One region of the Enterobacter cancerogenus genome, then DNA from elsewhere that is predicted to be linked to it. Evidence: predicted binding sites of a transcription regulator. Region 1 holds the regulator's gene; each other region holds the start of a gene.
The links. Region 1 encodes Fur, which represses iron uptake genes when iron is present. Its sites were predicted from a motif close to ATAATAATGAGAACNACTATCAA; they were not measured.
Positions count from the first base shown of each region.

Region 1 (6,950 bases):
ATGCCACCGTCATCCGGCGGGTTGTGGGATGGCGTAATCACAATCCCGTCTGCCAGCGCGCCCCCTTTCTGGTTGTGCACCAGAATGGCGTTGGACACCGCAGGCGTTGGCGTAAAGCCGTTGTTCTCCTGAACAATCACGTCGACGCCGTTCGCCGCCAGCACTTCCAGTACGGAAATGAAGGCCGGTTCAGACAGGGCGTGCGTATCTTTCCCAACATAGCACGGACCGGTGACGCCGTTTTTGGCGCGCTCTTCCGCGATGGCCTGGGCAATGGCCAGAATGTGCGGCTCGTTAAAGCTGTGGCGCGCCGCGCTGCCGCGGTGGCCAGATGTACCAAACTTCACTGCGTGTTCTGCGTTGCCCACCACCGGCTTCAGCACGTAGTACTGGGCGGTCAGTTGAGCGACGTTAATCAAATCGCTTTGTTGTGCAGGTTGGCCTGCACGGCTGTGATTTGCCATTGCCTGGTCCTTCTGATGCAAGGGTTAAATTGTACCGCAAACCTTTTCAATCAATTCCGCCGGGAACTGCATGGACTGCATGATGTGTTCAATCATGCTGCACTTGCGGCCCGTATTGGTATTGGTGATCACCCAGTACGGTGTGCCCGGGACGTGTTTAGGTTTGGTTTGATTGCCATTTTGCAGCAGCGTCTGCTCATCGCCCGCGAAGTAAACGCGGGTACGACCATGCAGCGACTCGGTCGCTTCAGCAAACGCGGTGTTATCCAGTGAATAAAGTGTAGTCAGCACCAGCATAAAGCGGTTAACCGCCTTTTTCTGTTCTGCATACTCATCTGACAGCAGCAGCTCGCGCATCGCGCGCACTTTGTCTTTCACCGGCGCGACGGCAGGTTTTGCTTGTGCGGTAACACTCGGCTGAGAGACGACATCTTTAGTGGCTGGGGTAGCAGGCTGTGCGGCGGCGGAAATTTTGAGCATACGCCGTAAAATGTCGGACGCGCTCTCCCCGATATGCCGCGTCTGGCTGGCAATATACTGATAGAGTTCGTCATCAACTTCGATTGTTTTCATCTTAATCCAGTGCGATATCTTATCTGAATACAAGTCGTTGGGATTATAGGAGCAAATCCCAACAGCGGATAGCGTCAAACCAGGTTGGCGGCAAAAGTCGGATTAAACTGGATCCTTGCAGCCGGGCGGCAGAATGGACAACATGATACCCTAACCTGACATACGTAAAAAAAGAACTTTGCCATGAAATTGAATACCCGAGCGCAATCTGCACAATCGCCGAACAATAATTCTCCCATCGTACTGGTTCACGGCCTGTTTGGTAGCCTGGATAACCTGGGCATACTGGCGCGCGATCTGGTTGCCGATCATGACATTTTGCAGGTCGATATGCGTAATCATGGCCTTTCCGGGCGTTCGCCTGACATGACTTATGCGGCGATGGCGCAGGATTTGCTGGATACGCTGGATGCCCATCAACTTGAGAAGGTCACTTTAGTCGGGCATTCCATGGGTGGCAAAGCGGTGATGGCGCTGACGGCGCTGGCACCGGAACGTATTGCTGGTCTGGTGGTGGTTGACGTGGCCCCCGTGGATTACGACGTACGTCGCCACGACGAGATTTTCGCGGCGATCAATGCGGTCACGGAGTCTGGCGTGTCTACCCGTCAGCAGGCCGCAGCCGTCATGCGTGAACACCTCGATGAGGAAGGCGTGGTGCAGTTCCTGCTTAAATCCTTTGTCGACGGTCAGTGGCGTTTTAACGTCCCGGTACTTTGGGATCAGTATACTCACATTGTCGGCTGGCAGCCGGTTCCCGCCTGGCAGCACCCTGCCCTCTTTATTACCGGCGGCAATTCACCCTACGTGACCGAGGCGTACCGCGACGCACTGCTGGCGCAGTTCCCACAGGCTCGCGCGCACGTCATCGCCGGGGCGGGCCACTGGGTTCATGCAGAAAAACCGGAGGCGGTCCTGCGCGCTATCCGCCGCTATCTTACTGATACGGCGAATTGATTAAAAAGAGAGCGACTGGAAGACAGAGGGCTTCCAGTCGTTGGCGTGTCGTTTTCGGTGATGTATGATGGCGCGCTTATCGCCCGGGCATTAACAGGGCGGCTTGTTTTCCCCCGAAGTCTCTGAATCATGGCCAAAGAACAAACGGACCGTACGACACTAGACCTGTTCGCGAATGAGCGTCGCCCGGGACGACCCAAGACGAATCCGCTTTCGCGTGATGAACAGCTGCGTATCAATAAACGCAACCAGCTTAAACGCGATAAAAATCGTGGGCTTAAGCGTGTCGAACTGAAGCTCAACGCTGACGCTGTCGATGCGCTAAACGAGCTGGCCTCCGCCCGTGATATCAGCCGCAGCGAGTTGATTGAAGAGATGCTGCTCGCTCAGCTCAACGCGTTACGCAGCAAGGCATAAGTCTGAAAAACCCCCGTATTTCCCTTTTCATGTAGCACAGAGTGCAGTCCTGCGCGATAGCTGTTTCCGCAGGGTTGCCAGTTCTGCTATTATTGCCCTTATCCGTGGACAAATTGCGCCACCATACCATTAAGTTTCAAGAGGTTATTTTACTCATGGCAATCATCGGCATTTTCTTCGGCAGTGATACCGGCAATACCGAAAACATCGCAAAAAACATTCAAAAACAGCTCGGTAAAGACGTTGCCGATGTACATGACATCGCCAAAAGCAGCAAAGAAGACCTCGAAGGTTATGACATCCTGCTGCTGGGTATACCGACCTGGTACTATGGCGAAGCGCAGTGCGACTGGGACGATTTCTTCCCGACGCTCGAAGAAGTGGACTTCAACGGCAAGCTGGTTGCCCTGTTTGGCTGCGGCGACCAGGAAGACTACGCGGAATACTTCTGTGATGCGCTGGGCACCATCCGCGACATCATTGAGCCACGCGGCGCGGCGATTGTCGGCCACTGGCCAACGGCGGGCTACCACTTTGAAGCGTCCAAAGGCCTGGCAGACGACGATCACTTCGTGGGTCTGGCTATCGACGAAGATCGCCAGCCAGAACTGACCGCTGAGCGTGTCGAAAAATGGGTGAAGCAGGTCCGTGAAGAACTGAACCTCGACGACATTCTTAACGCCTGATTTTCCTGCGGCGCAACTGCGGTTGCGCCCGCATGCCAGGTAAAACCGATTAAATTAATTGCTACAAACTTTTAACTTTTTCGCTCAGACCTGTACAATATCCCCCTGATAAAAAGTGGGCTCCATCGAACAAGTTTGTTGGTGATACCACGTTTTTATAAGCATACTTTGCCTGAGACTTGCAGTTTTCATTTAGCCATGGCAGTTCTATAATGAGACGCATTATCCCAGGTGCATTTTCTGTCACTTCTTCTTTTGAAGTGAAACGTTTAGCAACAGGACAGATTCCGCATGACCGACAACAATACCGCATTAAAGAAGGCTGGCCTGAAAGTAACGCTTCCTCGGTTAAAAATCCTTGAAGTGCTTCAGGGGCCAGACAATCACCATGTCAGTGCGGAAGACCTTTACAAGCGTCTTATCGACATGGGCGAAGAAATTGGGCTGGCAACCGTTTATCGTGTGCTGAACCAGTTTGATGACGCGGGCATTGTTACCCGTCATAATTTCGAAGGCGGTAAATCTGTTTTCGAGCTGACCCAGCAACACCACCACGATCATCTGATCTGCCTCGACTGCGGCAAGGTCATTGAGTTCAGCGATGATTCTATTGAATCACGCCAGCGTGAAATTGCCGCGCGCCACGGTATCCGTCTGACTAACCACAGCCTGTACCTGTATGGACACTGTGCGGAAGGCGATTGCCGCGAAGATGAGCACGCGCACGACGCGAAATAAGCAAACTTTCATACTCTGAGCCAGCCGCAAGGTTGGCTTTTTTTTGCCTTAAAAAGCCCGGTGGCGCTGCGCTTACCGGGCCTACGGGCGATGACACCTCTGTAGGTTCGGTAAGCGCAGCGCCACCGGGCGTCAAACAGCGCTATTGGTTATTATTACGAATTTCCTGCCAGATCTTATCGCAACGCTTCTCGACTTCCTGATCGTTACCGGTTTGACGCGCCTGAATACAGGCCTGGTAATCCATCACGCGGACATTCTCCTGCGTCGCGAACTGCTCATGCGCTTTCTCTTTCTTCAGCACATTCAGCACGCTCTGGCAGGCTTCAACTTTCTCCGGCGAGCCTTGCGCGGTATTGATACAGGCGCTGTAGGCCTCTTTCAGACGCGAATCTTCTTTCGGGGCCTGAGGCTGCGCACAGGCCACCAGCCCTGTTGCCAGCATCGCGACCATGACTACTTTTCTTTTCATCTGCCGTCTCCGTTTCGGCGGGCCACGCCCGCCGGGGTTTCATCAGAAAATAGTGAATGGCGCGATGACCATGAATTTCACGTCACGTTCATCCTGGAAGATGTTGCCGTAACCGCCCGCATAGCTTGGGATATCGGAGTGGTTGTCATACTGCGTGAAGTGCAGTTTGAACATGGTGCCCTTGGCACGCCCGTCCTGCAGGGTGTAGCTCGCATCCAGACTGTAGGAGGACTCTTTCAGGCGGTAATTAGGATCGTAGTACGCATCCGGGGTTGCCATATCAGCAGGCTTCGCGTCCCACGCGTAAGCATAAGAAGCACCGACCGCCCAGCCTGGCAGATTCCAGTTTTTCAGGTCATACATTGCACCGAAGAAGACGGCTTTTTCACCGTCGGCGTTGAAGTCAGAGCGGTTATCCCACCAGATATCCAGACGACCGTTTGATGATGCATAAGTTGGGGTCATACGCTGCAGGAAGTAACCCTGCTGCCCTTCCGCCTTCACCCACGTCCCTTCCAGACGCAGGTCAACCTGGCCCACCTTGTAACCGAAGGTCAGCGCCTGCAGCCATGCGGTACCGTCGTAGATATCGTTAACGGTGCCGTTGCTGGCTTTATCACGCGTGCCATAGAACTGATAGCTGGTGCTCAGCGGGCTGCCCACAACGTCGAATTTGTAGCTGGCTTTCGCGAAATACTGATCGATATAGCCTTCAGCCTGTCCGAAGGCGGCTTCCAGTACCAGGTCGTTTTTGAAGTCATACTTCGCACCCAGGGAGTGGAGGTAGTCCACTTTAGTGGTTTTATCGTTCTGGTAGAACTTATCCATCTCAATGTGCCACGGCGCTTTGTATTCGTTGGTCCACATATAGGAGAAGCTCAGCGCCCCGGCATCGCCGTAGTCAAAATTGGCCCCCGCTTCTGCGCCCTGATAGGTACCCGGCATGAAGCTCCAGTGTGGGGCTAACAGCGTCTGTCCGGTTGGCTGAATATAACCTGCGCGCGCCCATACCGGGCCGTATTTGAATTTCGCCGCAGCCTTATAGAGGCTTATGCCGCTCTTATCCCCGGACCAGTCTTCGTCATAGGCTTTATTGCTGGAGGAGAATGCGATTTCGTTCGGGTGACCGCTGTCGCCGTTTTCCGCCATTTCAATTGCGGTAAACGCCGCAATATCCAGGCCAAACATATCCGCGGCATAACCCGACTGGAAGTCCAGGTTGGCGTTCCAGGTGGAGTGAGAAAGGTTGGTTTTGTATTTGTCTTCAGTGACGTCTTTACGGTCACGCTCACGCTGCCAGTAATAAATTCCGCCCGTGAGGGTTGAATCATCAATGAAACCTTCTGCTTTAGCCTCTGGCGCAATCACCAGGCCCGACATTGCTGTCACACCGGCAATAGCCAGCGCCAGCGCACTACGTTTGCCACTGAACGTACGCATAGATTATTCCTCTTTGACGAATTAAAAACGCCTGAACGGCGAAAAATATAAAAGACCTAATGGTCAGGGGTAGTTAGAAATACCCTCGAATTAACTACCGTCTTTAGGTTATTTTTCGCGACGCGAATTATCAATGCTTTTTCGTGGGCAAAACTCAGGATTATGACGAAGTGCACATAATTAGTAGTGCTTTGTAACATTTACGCCGAAGCGAGTAATGGCGGGGGGAAGCGCGATTTTTCAATGGCTAAGGGTTAAAAAACCTGTCTGTTAATTCCTCTTTACTGTTTTAGGGTATATACAAACTTTATTAAAAAAAATAAGTAGCACCGCATTGACCAGTTATTTTGACTTCCCTTATTAAAAGCGTTCTTTAATGGCATGATCATTAAATAAAAAAACGCCGCAATTAGCGGCGTTTGTTTCTCATTGACCAGTGCAGCGATATTATTCGCCGATTTTGGCCCAGGTATCGCGCAGACCGACAGTACGGTTAAATACCGGTTTTTCCGCAGTGCTGTAGCGGCTGTCCAGGCAGAAGTAACCCTCACGTTCAAACTGGAACGCTTTGCTGGTTTGTGCGGCTTTCAGCGACGGTTCGGCAAAGCCCTGCTTGATCACCAGTGATTCCGGGTTAATCGTTGACAGGAAGTCTTCCGCAGCGCCTGGGTTAGGCACGCTGAACAGACGGTCATACAGGCGGAACTCAACCGGCAGCGCGTGCGATGCGCTCACCCAGTGGATAACGCCCTTCACTTTACGGCCATCCGCCGGGTCTTTACTCAGCGTTTCGGCATCGTAAGAGCAGAAGATGGTGGTGATGTTGCCTTCCGCGTCTTTTTCAACGCGCTCGGCTTTAATCACGTACGCATTACGCAGACGGACTTCTTTGCCCAGCACCAGACGCTTGTACTGCTTGTTGGCTTCTTCGCGGAAATCCGCGCGATCGATCCAAATCTCACCGCTAAACGGCACATCACGTGTGCCCATTTCAGGCTTGCTCGGATGGTTCGGCATCGTCACCATCTCGCTCTCGCCCTGCGGGTAGTTTTCGATAACCAGTTTAACCGGGTCGATCACCGCCATCGCGCGCGGAGCGTTTTCGTTCAGATCTTCACGGATGCAGGATTCCAGAGAGGCAATCTCAATGGTGTTGTCCTGTTTGGTCACACCAATACGTTTGCAGAACTCGCGGATAGAGGC
Region 1 is NZ_CP077290.1:1,275,328-1,282,277, forward strand. Features, by position in the region: gene pgm (phosphoglucomutase (alpha-D-glucose-1,6-bisphosphate-dependent)) at 1-464, opposite strand, end outside; gene seqA (replication initiation negative regulator SeqA) at 489-1,037, opposite strand; gene ybfF (esterase) at 1,221-1,994, shown strand; gene ybfE (LexA regulated protein) at 2,124-2,411, shown strand; gene fldA (flavodoxin FldA) at 2,567-3,097, shown strand; gene fur (ferric iron uptake transcriptional regulator) at 3,389-3,835, shown strand; gene chiQ (ChiQ/YbfN family lipoprotein) at 3,978-4,307, opposite strand; gene chiP (chitoporin ChiP) at 4,350-5,747, opposite strand; gene glnS (glutamine--tRNA ligase) at 6,195-6,950, opposite strand, start outside.

Region 2 (6,950 bases), 610 kb from region 1:
GCGCCGTGGGTGACTTCGTAATCTTCTCGTCCTGCCAGCGTCGCAGAAAGCGTACTTTTCCCGGAGCCGTTTGGCCCCATGATGGCGTGGACTTCGCCCGGTTTGACGTTAAAGTTGAGACCGCGGAGGATCTCTTTATCTTCCACACTGACCTGTAAATCTTTAATGCTTAACATGTGCTTTCCTTAACCGACGCTGTGTTCAAGACTGATGGCGAGGAGTTTCTGGGCTTCAACGGCAAATTCCAGCGGCAGTTCAGAGAACACATCCTTGCAGAAGCCGTTCACAATCATCGAAATGGCATCTTCTTCGCTGATCCCACGCTGCAGGCAGTAGAAGAGCTGATCTTCCCCGATGCGCGAGGTTGTCGCCTCGTGCTCAAGCTGCGCGCTGTTGTTCCGGCACTCGACGTACGGGAAGGTGTGTGCCCCGCAGTCGGCACCGATCAGCATAGAGTCACACTGGGTAAAATTACGGGCGTTGGTCGCCGTCGGCATGATTTTCACCAGACCGCGATAGCTGTTCTGGCTGTGCCCGGCAGAGATGCCTTTCGAGATGATCGTCGATTTGGTATTTTTGCCGATATGGATCATCTTGGTGCCGGTATCCGCCTGCTGATGACCGCTGGTGAGCGCCACCGAGTAGAACTCGCCGATGGAGTTGTCCCCGCGCAAAATGCAGCTTGGGTATTTCCAGGTGATGGCCGAGCCGGTTTCCGACTGGGTCCAGGACATTTTGCTGTTCTGACCTTCGCACAGCGCACGCTTGGTGACGAAGTTCAGAATGCCGCCGGTATTGCCGTCCCCCGGGAACCAGTTTTGCACCGTGGAGTATTTCACTTCCGCGTCTTTGTGGATGATCACTTCCACGACCGCAGCATGAAGCTGGTAGCTGTCACGCACTGGCGCTGAGCACCCTTCAATATAGCTGACGTAACTGCCTTCATCGGCAACCAGGATAGTTCGTTCGAACTGACCGGTTTTCTCCGCGTTGATACGGAAATAGGTCGACAGCTCCATCGGGCAGCGCACCCCTTTCGGCACGTAAATAAAGGTGCCGTCGGAAGCCACCGCGGCGTTCAGGGCCGCAAAGAAGTTGTCGTTACTCGGCACCACGGTACCGATGTACTTTTTCACCAGCTCGGGGTGATCGTGAATCGCCTCGCCGAACGAGCAGAAGATGATCCCCTGTTCGCCCAGTTTTTCACGGTAGGTCGTCGCGACGGAGACGGAGTCAAAGATGGCGTCCACCGCCACCTCTTTGCCTTCGCGTACCGGTACCCCGAGCTGGTTGAATGCGTCTTCAACCTCTTTACTGAGGAAGCTATTGTCAGCGCCGGTTTGCTGGACCGCGCCAGGCTGAGAGGCGCAGGTGTCATCACAGCTGCCGCAGGACGGCGCGGAGTAGTAGCTGTAATCCTGATAGTTCAGCTTATCGTAGTGCGCTTTCAGCCAGTGCGGCTCCTCCATTTCCAGCCAGGCGCGAAACGCGCTCAGGCGGAATTCGAGCATCCACTCCGGCTCATTACGCTTGGCCGAAATGGCACGTACAACCTCTTCGTTGATGCCTTTCGCCAGCTCATCGGTCTGCAACTGCGTGAAGAACCCCTCTTTATAGTTGAGGTGCCCGCCACTCCAGGTGTTAACATCACTCGTTGCTTCAGTATTACGAGACATAGTACCGCCTATACCCCAAAGCTTTCGCCGCAGCCACATTCGTTCTGGGCTTTCGGGTTATGAAATTTAAACAGCTGATTTAAACCTTCACGGACATAGTCAACCTCGGTGCCGTCGATAAAGGGCATCGCCTGCAGCGCGACGTAGAGCTTCGCGCCGTCAGTTTCAAACACCAGGTCATCTTTAGCAGGTTCTGTGACGGTATCCAGCACATAGCCGAAGCCTGCGCAGCCCGTCTGTTTTACGCCTAAGCGCACGCCCAATATTTCGGGCTTCTTCGCCACCAGCTCATGGATATGGGCTGCAGCGGCGGGCGTAAGCGTTAGCCCGCGCCAGGCAAAATCGGCAGGATTGAAGGTTTCTGAATGCAGTTCCATAGGTCCACCTCATCTAATAAGCCACCAGGGCATAACACCATGTTAGTGATAACGATTATCACTTCAACCCCTTGCGAGCAGGGGCTTTCGGCTTAATCGCCCTTTTTGGCGACTTTCCTTAAGCATAGACCCTGTAGCAAGTTGCAGGAGGGAGGGTTTGAATTGTTCAATGCCTTGATAAATCGCCCATTTTTCATTAAGAGAGAATTAAAATCGGCAAAAGTAAAATATGCATCGGAAATGCCTATTATTAAGATAGATTTTCTGGTTTCTGCGGTTTTTAGCAATTTACGCTAAATCAAAGAGTTGCCGTTAAGGGGTTTCTGCAGGAATCTGCCGCTGGGTTATGCGCTGATTGCCTGACGTAGTGTTAACGGCAAGGTTCGTGAAACATCACCCCTATTTCTCAAAATCTGGGTGTGGAAAGCGTTTATCCCTGCAAAGAACAGGCTTAATCGCGAAAGGTATTGAGTGAGGTTATTTACCCTTGTTTAAGCATGGATGCGATCTATTTTGGTTAATATCGCTTCGTCATTATTTACATCTTGCTCAATATATTCGGCGTAATGTTTCCCTGTTAATTGTTCATACAAAGGGAAAATTTATGTCATGGAATAAATCAGAAGCCGTTTCTTATGCCCGCACCCACGCTCAGGCTCATACCGGCCATTATTGCGCGCGCGCCGTCGCTGCCGCCATTCGCGCGGGCGGCGTCAAAATCGAAGGCGCTAATGCTAAAGACTTCTGGCGGTCGCTCGAAAACGCGGGCTTTGTTAAAGTGTACGGAACCCCCGTGGCTGGAGATGTTGCAGTCATTGATGCACTGCCGGGCCCAGGTGAATATGGTCATGCATGCATATACGACGGCGCAGGAACGTGGTATTCCGATTTCAGACAAAACAGCTTATATCCAGGACCACGGTACAGAAAGTTACAGCCTGCCGTGACGCTTTACAGGCATTATTAAAATGAAAAAAGTAGCCGTTCTTCTCATACTCAGCGCCACCGCATCAGCAGCGGATGATATGCAAATTCCCATGCAGCGAGCGCTTGAATTTAATCGCTGGTACGTGAACCAGATTAATGACGACCACTTTCCCATTAGTGATAGCGGACGAATTGATACCTACGTCACCGCAAGCACTATGCAGAAATTGCGTCATGCGCAGGATCCGCGCTACGCCGATGAAGAATATTATGACGCAGATTTTTTCACCAAATCGCAATATATCGGTGACGACTGGGCGCAAAATGTGTCGATAGCTTCTTATGATGCCGATCCGGTTTGCGTTAACGTCAGCATCACTTACGGCAAAAAAAATCCCCACACGGTTATCGACTGTATGGTTAAGGAGAATGGTGTATGGAAAATTCAATCCGTCGCTGCACGAGATAATAACTGAACCACATTACAACGGATCATGAATGGAATTCATCCGTGAAAACATCGTCTCACCAGAAAGCATAAACCCCGCATCGGCGGGGTTCTCATCGTCAATCACATTATCAGCGCGTGGCCGCGTTATACCAACTATTCTGCCCCGTGGAATGACACGGCAAAACCCTGTTCCCGCCAGTGATCCAGCTGTTCCTGCTGGCGTGCCGTAGGCGTTTTTCCCGTCCAGACGAAGATTTTTTGTCCCGGGAAAAGCTCGGGGCGCGGCGAATCAATGGGTTCAGCCAGGACGTCAATATGCCATCCTTTCCACGCCAGGCGTGCAGCTTCGAGCCAGAGATGGGTTCGGTCATCACACTCCCAGCCAATCAGCAGCGCGTCTTTGCCGACTTTCTTGCGCGATTCAACCAGGCTTGTGATGGCAAATTCAATCAGTACGCCGTCGAGCAGGCTCGCCATGTGACGCACCGTATTCTGGTCCTGATTCATTTTTTGACGTACGGGAGTGATAATCATGTCGATCAGCACATCCATCGCGTAGTCGCGACGAAACTCGCCGATCTTGGCGCGCAGCTTTGTTGGGTTCGCGTAGCGCAGAACGGTTAACATCTCTTCCTGAAGCACCACCCAACTGCTTTGGGTCAATACTTCTTTATTTTCAAGTAATGCTTTAACTTTACCGACCGACACGCCGCTTTTCATCAGGCGCTTGATCTCTTCGATACGCAGGATATCTTCATCGTCAAACTGCCGATGACCCCCTTCGCTGCGCTGTGGCTTTAACAATCCATAACGGCGCTGCCAGGCACGCAGCGTAACGGGGTTAATACCGCATCGTTCGGCGACTTCGCCGATACTGTAATAGGCCATAAACTCCCTCACGCTCAATACTTCCATACCTAACTCGTCTTACCTTATCAGATTGTACAACGCATTTGTATAACTAACTCCTCATCCTGGAACAAGTGGATGGTGTACAAACCATCCACTCGTTAATGTATTGTTGTATAAATTTGACCGTTCGTACAGCTATGCGTGAGTCATAGTGTACAACCTGATTAAATTTCGAACTTTTTCTCAGGCCAGGCGATGGCTGGAACGCCGCCCAACCGTGGGCTCGCAAAAAGATGCCCCTGGAACTGAGAAATGCCAGCCGATTCCAGCCACATCCACTCTTCAGCCAGCTCCACGCCGACGGCACAAAACTGGATTTCGAGTGAGGCGCAGCACTTAATGATCGCCTGGATAATCGCCTGACGCGGCCCGCTTTTGTGAACGTTCGCCACCAGATCGCGGTTTATCTTGATTCTGTCCGGCTGAAACTGAGCCAGAAGCTGCAGCCCGGCAAATCCGGCACCAAAGTGATCGATCGTCACGCTGATACCGGCGCTTTTAAGCTGTCTCACGGCGTGATTAAATTCCTCAAAGCGTGAAATGGCTTCGCTTTCAGTGAATTCCACCACGATTTGCTCCGGTACAAAGCCGTTCGCTTCGATTGCCGTGAGCAAAAAGTCCACCGCATTCGGCGCATTAACCAGCGTCATCGGCAGCAGATTGAGGGACAGCGTCTGGGTCTGAAGCCCCAGCGCGCAGGCCATGGAAAGCGCGACCTGCTTACTTTTCAGGTCGGCTTCATAGATGGCATTGCCCGTGAGTGATGAAAAATAGTCCGCTGGCGATCCGCCATCCACCGTACGGACAAGCGCTTCCCACGAGACCACCTGCTGCATAAACGGGTCAACGATAGGCTGAAACGCGAAGCTACAGTCTGCGCCCTTCGGCACCACAGCAGGCTGTGCGGATAACGCGGTTTCTTCCTGAACAAAATCCCAGGCATCCGCAGAGGGAAGTTCAAAGTAGTTGGCTTTTTCCGTAGCCTCAACGAACGTGCGGAAGAACTGCAGCGCGCGGTCGTTGTATGTCATCTGGTACTTGGTGGTGCCTTTGTCCAGCACCTGCTGAAGAACCTCGTCCCTGTCATATTTACGCAGGTCGAAAAGCTCCATCCCGACGTTACCAAACCGGCGTGAAGGCCCATGGTCGCAAAGCAGCTCCACCAGATTGTGATGTCGCGGATCGCGACAAATATTCTGATAGATTGCCAAAACGCTCGCTTCGGGTCCCTCGAGTAACTGGAAAAAATGCGTTCCATTGAACAGCAAAATTCCGGTTACGTCCGCGTGTTGGTTCTTCCTGTTTGCAACCCCTACCATGTCTTCCAGTGCTTTCACTGGAACGTCCTCGCAGATGTGACTGCGGTAAATGATGGTTGTTAGCATGCTTGTTCCGGGGTTAATAGGGTCGGCCACAAATCATTGTGGGTAGGGTTCTGTTATAGCACATTAATTCGCTAACAAATAATCTACATCTCAATAAGTTACATGCGATCGCACACCCCGTAAGCATCCTGTACAACACAACATTCAGAACGCGCATTGTACAATATATCCTGACACAGTCGCATAAAATTAATTTCACATAACCACATGTTAAATAACAATATTTGTTATAAACGCTACAAAATATTTAAAAAACTGTACATTTTCCATGTACAGATTTAAAAAATGTGTATACCTTATTTGTAACGTTACTGATTACGGAATTTTACAGGAGCGAAACATGCAACAGAACGGTTACGTCGCTGACTCAGCAGCCGCGATTGCGCAGTACTTCGAAAAAGCCGCGCTTCCCACTCAGCAAGAGACGCTGGGCCAGGTGGTTGTTGAGATCCTGAGCGACGGGCGGAATTTGAATCGCAAATCGCTCTGCACCAAACTTTTAAGCCGCCTTGAAAGGGCCTCCGGCCCGGAAGAGGAACAGCACTATCACATGCTGCTTGGACTGCTCTTTGAACGATAATGAACAGCAGTGATGTAGACAAACTGATCGACCAGCTTATCGGTGAAGCCGTTCTTTCTCTTCTGAAAGAGCGGGGGCCAGTTACAACCGAAGCGCTGCTTCAGCGTCTGCAAAGTATGAAAGCACATGAAAAGAATCCCCAGCGGCGGGAGACACTCGCGAAGGTGATTGCCGAAATGGGTGAAACCACAATCCCGTTTATGCGTCGCAGAGCCGCTCAAGGACGATCCAACAGAGAGGGATCTCTGAAATATAACAGAGACAATGTAGTGCCTTTATTTGGTAATGGAAAACCGTCCGATCCAAAGAAAATACATTGACTACAACTTAACAGCTACGGTGAGAACAAATGAGACAAAATATTCAGCTTCAACCCGAATACCATTCCGCCTTTTTAGATAGCGCATTATCGGAGTATTTCCGTCACGCAGGCGAGCGTTTTGCTGAAGAGTCCGCTGTTTTTTCTACTGCAGTCCGTTGTGTTTTGGCCTCGGAAGGCCATCTGACCAATAAAGCCATCATTCTGTGGCTCATCCAGACGCTGGAAACCACGCACGATGTGGTCCAGGCAGACGTAATCCGCAAAACGCTGGAAATTGTGGTGGGCTACACCATGGACGATCTTTAACATCTTCCCCTCAT
Region 2 is NZ_CP077290.1:663,795-670,744, forward strand. Features, by position in the region: gene sufC (Fe-S cluster assembly ATPase SufC) at 1-176, opposite strand, end outside; gene sufB (Fe-S cluster assembly protein SufB) at 186-1,676, opposite strand; gene sufA (Fe-S cluster assembly scaffold SufA) at 1,685-2,053, opposite strand; gene I6L58_RS03085 (CHAP domain-containing protein) at 2,658-3,020, shown strand; gene I6L58_RS03090 (DUF3828 domain-containing protein) at 3,022-3,456, shown strand; gene I6L58_RS03095 (MerR family transcriptional regulator) at 3,585-4,319, opposite strand; gene I6L58_RS03100 (diguanylate phosphodiesterase) at 4,508-5,728, opposite strand; gene ycgZ (regulatory protein YcgZ) at 6,069-6,308, shown strand; gene I6L58_RS03110 (hypothetical protein) at 6,308-6,628, shown strand; gene I6L58_RS03115 (biofilm/acid-resistance regulator YmgB/AriR) at 6,658-6,936, shown strand.
Region 2: the regulator Fur is predicted to act here: its motif matches at 2,093-2,115, upstream of sufA (Fe-S cluster assembly scaffold SufA).

Region 3 (6,950 bases), 1.5 Mb from region 1:
CTGGCTGTTTTCCATCATCAGTGCAATTTTCATCTTTTCTCTCCTGAATACGTGGCGGGTCTTCCCGCAGTGGATAGCGTTTCATCTTCACCTTACTATCAAACAAACACGCTTTCAAATTAAGTGAAAACTTGTTTTAAAAAACAAAGATGCGCTCACAATTTCAGACTGCCCGGCTGCCCTGCGCAGCGTTAACAGAAAGTTAAAAAATCCCTACTCCATCCCCACGCCGTTAGCTAGACTTCAGCAAAAGACAATAAAAACCACATGGGGATCACCTGTGCACCTGCGCTGCCGGACGCCACGCATCGTCTTATTATTGCTCATCGCCTTTTCCTGGGGGACTCCCACTGCCCTGCTGGCCGCAGAGCCGGTGCCTGTCTGGATCTATGACGCCAATAATTTTGAATCCTGGCGGACACCGCAGGGCGAGCTGCGCGGTTTTTATCCCTCCCTGATCCAGGCCATTAACCGCAGGCTGGAACTTAATCTGGTGCTAAAGCCGCTTTCCGGGAGCGAGATTGGACAGCGTTTCGCCAGCAATCAGTACGGCGTCTACGCCGGGGTGTTACGCACCGAAAAACGCGCCCGGACAAAAATCCTCTCCGCGCGGCTGTTTGATAATGAAGTGGTTGCGGCCAGCGCGTCGATGACGGTCACCCATGCCGATCAGCTGAACCACACCCGCGTGCTGTTTCGCCGGGACGATGCCACCCTCGAAGGGGTGAAGCAACGCTACCCGGACCTGCGGTTCCGCTCCCTGCGCCTGGTCGAGACCAGCGAGGAGGCGTTCCGACTGCTCGGCGAACATCAGGCCGATTTCTATATCAACGATGCGTCAGAGATGGAAAACACCCAGCGGCACTACCTGATCTCGCACCCTTTTCCCGAACTGCGTATTCCGGTGGTGCTGGGGTTCAGCCCGGAACTGCTTCCCTTGCGTGAGCAGATTAACGCGTTCATCGGGGAAGCGTATCGCAGCGGTGAACTGCAAAGAACGCTTGAGGAGAGCAAACGAAACTATCTGCTCAGCCGCATTGTGGTCTCCGACAGCGAACGGGCGTGGATTGACCATCACCGCTTAGCGATTACGCTGCCCAGGAATGAGAATTACGCGCCGCTTATCTGGAAGGACCGACGGGGCTACCACGGGACGGCGATCGACTTAATCAATGACATGCGTGACCTGCTGGATCTTAAGGTCGACGTTACCTTTATCGATAACTATGCCAGCAACCTGCCCCGCGAGGCGTGGCCGGTACGTCTGGTGGATATTGCGGAGCGTGACGATGCTGAACATGCCCGGGGGCGCATTGGCCCGGACATTGTCTGGCACAACGTCTACTACAATGCCATCGGCAGGCCGTTTTTATGGGATGAGGAGAGCATTCGCAGCCAGCGCGTCGGGGTGCTGGAGGGATCTTTCGCCGCCACCTATCTGCCGCAGCGGTTTGGCAGCGATGCGATCGTGGTGACGCGCCGCAGCATTGACGAGCTGATCGATGCGATTGAGGATAACAAAATCGATTTTATCCTCGGCGATCTTAGCTCGCTTGAAACGACACTTCGCGGGAATGAGCTGTTTCGTGGGGTATTAAAGGTGGCGGGCGTGACCCGCTCAGAATACATTATCGGCCCGTGGGTCGACCCCGATCATCCGCTGTTTCACCTTCTGACCCAAATCCATCGTCTGTCGGAGTTCCGAACGCAGATTGAACGGCGTTCGGACGATAGCCCCTTCCCGAGCCTGACGAAAAACACGCTTAAAATCATCAGCGTGATTTTGCTGATCGCCGCACTTTTCAGCCTCGGCATGCTGATAATGATGCGCCGCCATATCCGCAAAAGCCGTATCGTTAACCGGAACATGGTGCAGGCTCTGGAGAGGGTCAACCGCGCCCACGACGACGAAACCGGCAGCCATATTCAGCGGGTGGCAAAATACTGCGGGCTAATGGCCCGGGAATTGGGGCTTTCAGGCCAGACGGTGCGCGACATTGAGCACTTTGCTTCTTTACACGACGTGGGAAAGATCGCGGTGCCAGACCGCATCCTGCGCAAGCAAGGCCCGCTAACCGCCGAGGAGTTTGCCGAAATGAAGCTCCATACGCTGAAAGGCTGGCGTATTATTCAGGGGCTTGAACTGGGCGCGGTGGCGGAGAATCTTATCCACTTTCACCACGAAAAATGGGACGGCAGCGGTTACCCGGAGGGGCTGCGCGGGGACCAAATCCCACTTGAAGCGCGGATCCTCGCTCTGGCCGACGTGTATGACGCCCTGCGGCAAAAGCGGGTCTATAAGCCGAGTTTTTCTCACGAAGAGGCGTGCGAGGTGATTTTCAAAGGGGCCGGACGGCATTTCGACCCGCAGCTTGTCGCGCTGTTCCGTCTGCATCATGAGCGGTTCAGGACGATTTTTGACGAAATGGCCGACTAATACCCTTCGTTGCAAAGAGAAAGCGCTGTTTGGCTGGCTATTCCTGGCATTGCTGTGGTCATCAATCGGTACGATAACCTCTTTACAGTTATGTAGAGCGAACCATGAAAAGACTTTTCGTTGCCGGTACAGTTTTGCTTCTTGCGGGATGCAGCGTAACCCGTCAGGCCCAGGTAAGCAGCCTGGACGCGCCAAACGGCGTCGTTCGTCTGGACTACGGTCAGGCACCGTTGCAGAACGCCCATTATGACGAGTATGTCACTCACGGCACGGCGACCAAAGCCTGTCAAAGCATGGGATATTCCGCCGCCTCCGCCTATGGCCAGCCCATTAAAACCTGTACGCTGATCGGCGGCTCCCTGTGTTTGAATGAAACAGTGACCATTCAGTACAAATGCATGGGCTATGCGATTAACCCTGGCGTCACTAATCCGTGGTATTAATTCCTGCTGCCAGTGACCGCTGGCAGACTCTTTTATCAGGAACAAAAACAATTCTCATTAATATAAATTAATCGAGTGCCAATGCGTGTTATTCCCATTCGTATTTTTAATAAAAATCTATTTATTTTACTTTTTGCAAATATTTAAATAACAAATTATAGTGACGCTCATCCTGAACCCGAAATAATAACGTGGAGCGGCACCGTGCTTAAACCTGAAATGATCGACAAGCTCAATACCCAAATGAACCTTGAGCTTTATTCCTCCCTGCTTTATCAACAGATGAGCGCCTGGTGCAGCTATCACAGTTTCGAAGGTGCGGCCGCGTTCCTGCGTCGCCACGCGCAGGAAGAGATGACGCACATGCAGCGCCTGTTTGACTATCTGACCGATACGGGCAGCCTGCCGCGTATTGATACGGTGGCCTCGCCGGTCGCGGAATATGGCTCGCTGGATGAACTGTTCCGCGCCACGTACGAGCACGAGCAGCTGATCACGCAGAAAATTAACGAACTGGCGCACGCCGCCATGACCAGTCAGGATTATCCAACCTTTAATTTCCTGCAGTGGTACGTTGCTGAGCAGCATGAAGAAGAGAAGCTGTTTAAATCGGTGCTGGATAAATTATCCCTGGCCGGTAAATCGGGTGAAGGTCTCTACTTTATTGATAAAGAACTTTCCACGCTTGATACCCAGAATTAATTCCACAAACGGTGCTGATCCTTCAGCACCGTTTTTTTAATGGCGGCAGATTTTACTTTCGTGCGTTGAGAAACCCTCAGCAACGGGAATAAATTTACCCCTGGCCGCGAGAAATGCGACTAACTCCGACGCCGTCATATCCGATGCCGAACAGGTATGAAAACGCGCGGCTTCACCAAAGCGCGCATGAATGGCCTCAATCAGACTCTGCTCAGAATACTGCTCACCTGACTCAATCATCATTGTGAGTACGTCGTGCCCGTGAATTGACATCTTAACCTCCTCAAAAGAAACCGCGAGACTACCCTTACCACGTCACGCGTGCCTTGCGCTGGCTCAGGTTTCGCTTCACGCATCAGCCTGTAATTAATGCTTTACACACCTTGTAACGTGGATTTGACGAGCCGGCGCTTTTCCCTTACTCTGCGCCGCAGATTGGGTCGCGATATCGAATGGCTGTAGAGGAAAGTGTGAAGAACAGAACCCTGGGAAGTATTTTTATCGTCGCCGGAACCACAATTGGCGCAGGAATGTTGGCGATGCCGCTGGCGGCGGCCGGTGTGGGATTCAGCGTGACGCTACTGCTGTTGGCCGGGCTTTGGGCGCTGATGTGCTTTACCGCCCTGCTGCTGCTGGAGGTTTATCAGCATGTGCCTGCCGACACGGGTCTGGGTTCGCTTGCTGCCCGCTACCTTGGGCGATATGGTCAGTGGATCGCAGGCGTTAGCATGATGTTCCTGATGTATGCCCTGACCGCCGCCTACATCAGCGGGGCCGGAGAGCTTATTGCCTCCAGCATTAATGACGCGTTCGGTTTCAACATTTCACCCGCAACCGGCGTGATCTTCTTTACCCTTATCGGCGGGGGCGTGGTGTGCGTGGGGACATCGCTGGTCGATCTGTTCAATCGCTTTCTGTTCAGCGCCAAAATTCTCTTTCTGATTGCCATGCTCGTGCTGCTGGCACCGCATATCCACAAGGTTAACCTGCTGACGTTACCTCTTGAAAAAGGGCTGGCCTTGTCCGCCATCCCGGTCATTTTCACCTCGTTCGGCTTCCACGGCAGCGTGCCCAGCATTGTTAGCTATATGCAGGGCGATATCCGTAAGCTGCGCCGCGTGTTTATTATCGGCAGCGCCATACCGCTGATCGCCTATATTTTCTGGCAGCTGGTTACGCTGGGGAGCATCGATTCCTCCACCTTTATGGGCATGATGGCCGAACACGCCGGGCTGAACGGGTTGCTGGTGGCTCTGCGTAACGTCGTGACCTCTTCACACGTCGAGCTGGCGGTGCATCTTTTCGCCGACCTGGCGCTGGCGACCTCATTCCTCGGCGTCGCCCTCGGCCTGTTCGATTATCTGGCGGATCTGTTCCAGCGCCGAAATAGCGTTGCCGGACGTTTACAGACGGGGGCGATCACCTTCCTGCCACCGCTGGCCTTCGCGCTGTTCTACCCACGCGGGTTTGTTATGGCGCTGGGGTATGCAGGCGTCGCGTTATCCGTACTGGCCCTGCTGCTGCCGTCGCTGCTCGCCTGGAAAAGCCGGGAGCAGCATCCTCAACAGGGCTACCGCGTGGCGGGCGGTAAACCGCTGCTGTGTCTGGTGTTTGCCTGTGGCGTAGCGATTATTCTGGTGCAGTTCCTGATCGTTGCAGGGCTACTCCCGGAAGTTGGATAACGAAAGGGGCTCAATGTGAGCCCCTTTTTTGATTAATGCAGACAGCAGCTTTTAAACTTCTTCCCGCTTCCGCAAGGACAAGGATCGTTACGTCCGACTTTGGTGCCGTTGACGATCGGCTTTTTCGCCTCCGGCTCTTGCGGGTTCGCCATCCAGTAGTTGTACAAGCGCAGCGCCGCAGGCTGAATGCGCTCGATGCTGGCGAAATACGCCTCTTCGGTCAGTTCATCCAGCTTCTCGCTGTTCTCTTCCGTTCCGTGCAGGGCGATAACGTCCAGATCGGCTTTTAGCTCTTCAGGTAACGCCGACCAGTCGGTTAAGGCCACACCGCGCATATAGCCATAACACCACTCTTCAACCACGGTGAAGCTCTGCCCGTCCACGTCGTTAAAGCCAAACATTGGCTCAAACTGATCCGGGTACTCGCTCAGGCGCTCGGCAATGTCGTTCATATGCTTAAAGCAGAGATCGATGAACCGGTTCATTTCGCGATCGTTTTTCCAGCGCGGAATGTACTTCTCGCCGCCCCATACCGCCACCAGCCAGGTGTCGGGTTCAGGTACAACGGGGCCGGAAAGCACGGCGGTAAGCATACCGTCCAGTTCAGACACGTCAATGACAGACGCATCGTCATGGCCGTAAGACATTAAGGTCTCTTCAAGCCATGTCATTTCGCTTTCATTTAATGGGCCTTCAGTCATCGCTGACACTCCTGATCAAAAAAGGAAAAGATCCTGACACATATCGCCGCCCGTGCCTATCTGAAGTTTAGGTCTTTATTGCTGCAAAAACGTGCAAATCGTGACGCTTGCACAACTTATGGGCTTTAGTGTTAACGAGATGTGATCTCCGCTGTAATTTCACCTCATCCCGCAAGGCGGGATAAAACGGCACTCTATACTCAACATGTCACAACCCGGTCAAGGGACTAACCATTCTGGCAACGTTTTTGCTTAATGTTCTGCGTGCTAACTGGCACAACGAAACCTCGCCGTATTACGCGCTGTGTTGCCTGGATTTCGTGCGTTTTGTTCTTGCTTTTGTTTTTGGATTAACGACGTCATCAGGCGTTCGGGTTAATACCTGATGCAAAAACCTCTATGCTAAGGAACATCATAATGTCGCTGAAATTTATCAGAAGTCCCCTTTCTCTCGTGCTGGCCGGCTGTCTGGTGACGGCATTTTCCGCACAGGCCGATGTCGTGATTGGGGTTGCTGGCCCGTTCACCGGGCCAAACGCAACCTATGGCGATCAATACTGGCACGGTGCGACGCAGGCCGCGGAAGATATTAACGCCGCCGGTGGCATCAACGGTGAGAAAATTAAACTGGTTCAGGGCGATGATGCATGCGAGCCAAAACAGGCAGTCGCCGTCGCCAACCGCCTGGTTGACCAGGATAAAGTCAACGCCGTTGTCGGGCACTTCTGCTCCTCGTCAACCATGCCCGCCTCAGAGGTATACAGTGACGCGGGCATTCTCTCTATCACCCCCGGCTCGACCAACCCGCTGATTACTGAACGCGGCATGAGCGATATGTTCCGCATGTGCGGGCGCGATGACCAGCAGGGCCAGGTCGCCAGCGATTTCATTATCGACAAGCTGAAAGCGAAACGCGTGGTCATCATCCACGATAAAGATACCTACGGCCAGGGGCTGGCGGATGCGACCAAAGCGGCGCTGGCAA
Region 3 is NZ_CP077290.1:4,626,004-4,632,953, reverse strand. Features, by position in the region: gene I6L58_RS21955 (RpiB/LacA/LacB family sugar-phosphate isomerase) at 1-33, opposite strand, end outside; gene I6L58_RS21950 (HD domain-containing phosphohydrolase) at 281-2,437, shown strand; gene yecR (YecR family lipoprotein) at 2,542-2,880, shown strand; gene ftnA (non-heme ferritin) at 3,085-3,582, shown strand; gene I6L58_RS21935 (YecH family metal-binding protein) at 3,619-3,855, opposite strand; gene tyrP (tyrosine transporter TyrP) at 4,053-5,264, shown strand; gene I6L58_RS21925 (YecA/YgfB family protein) at 5,297-5,965, opposite strand; gene I6L58_RS21920 (branched-chain amino acid ABC transporter substrate-binding protein) at 6,383-6,950, shown strand, end outside.
Region 3: the regulator Fur is predicted to act here: its motif matches at 2,922-2,944, upstream of ftnA (non-heme ferritin).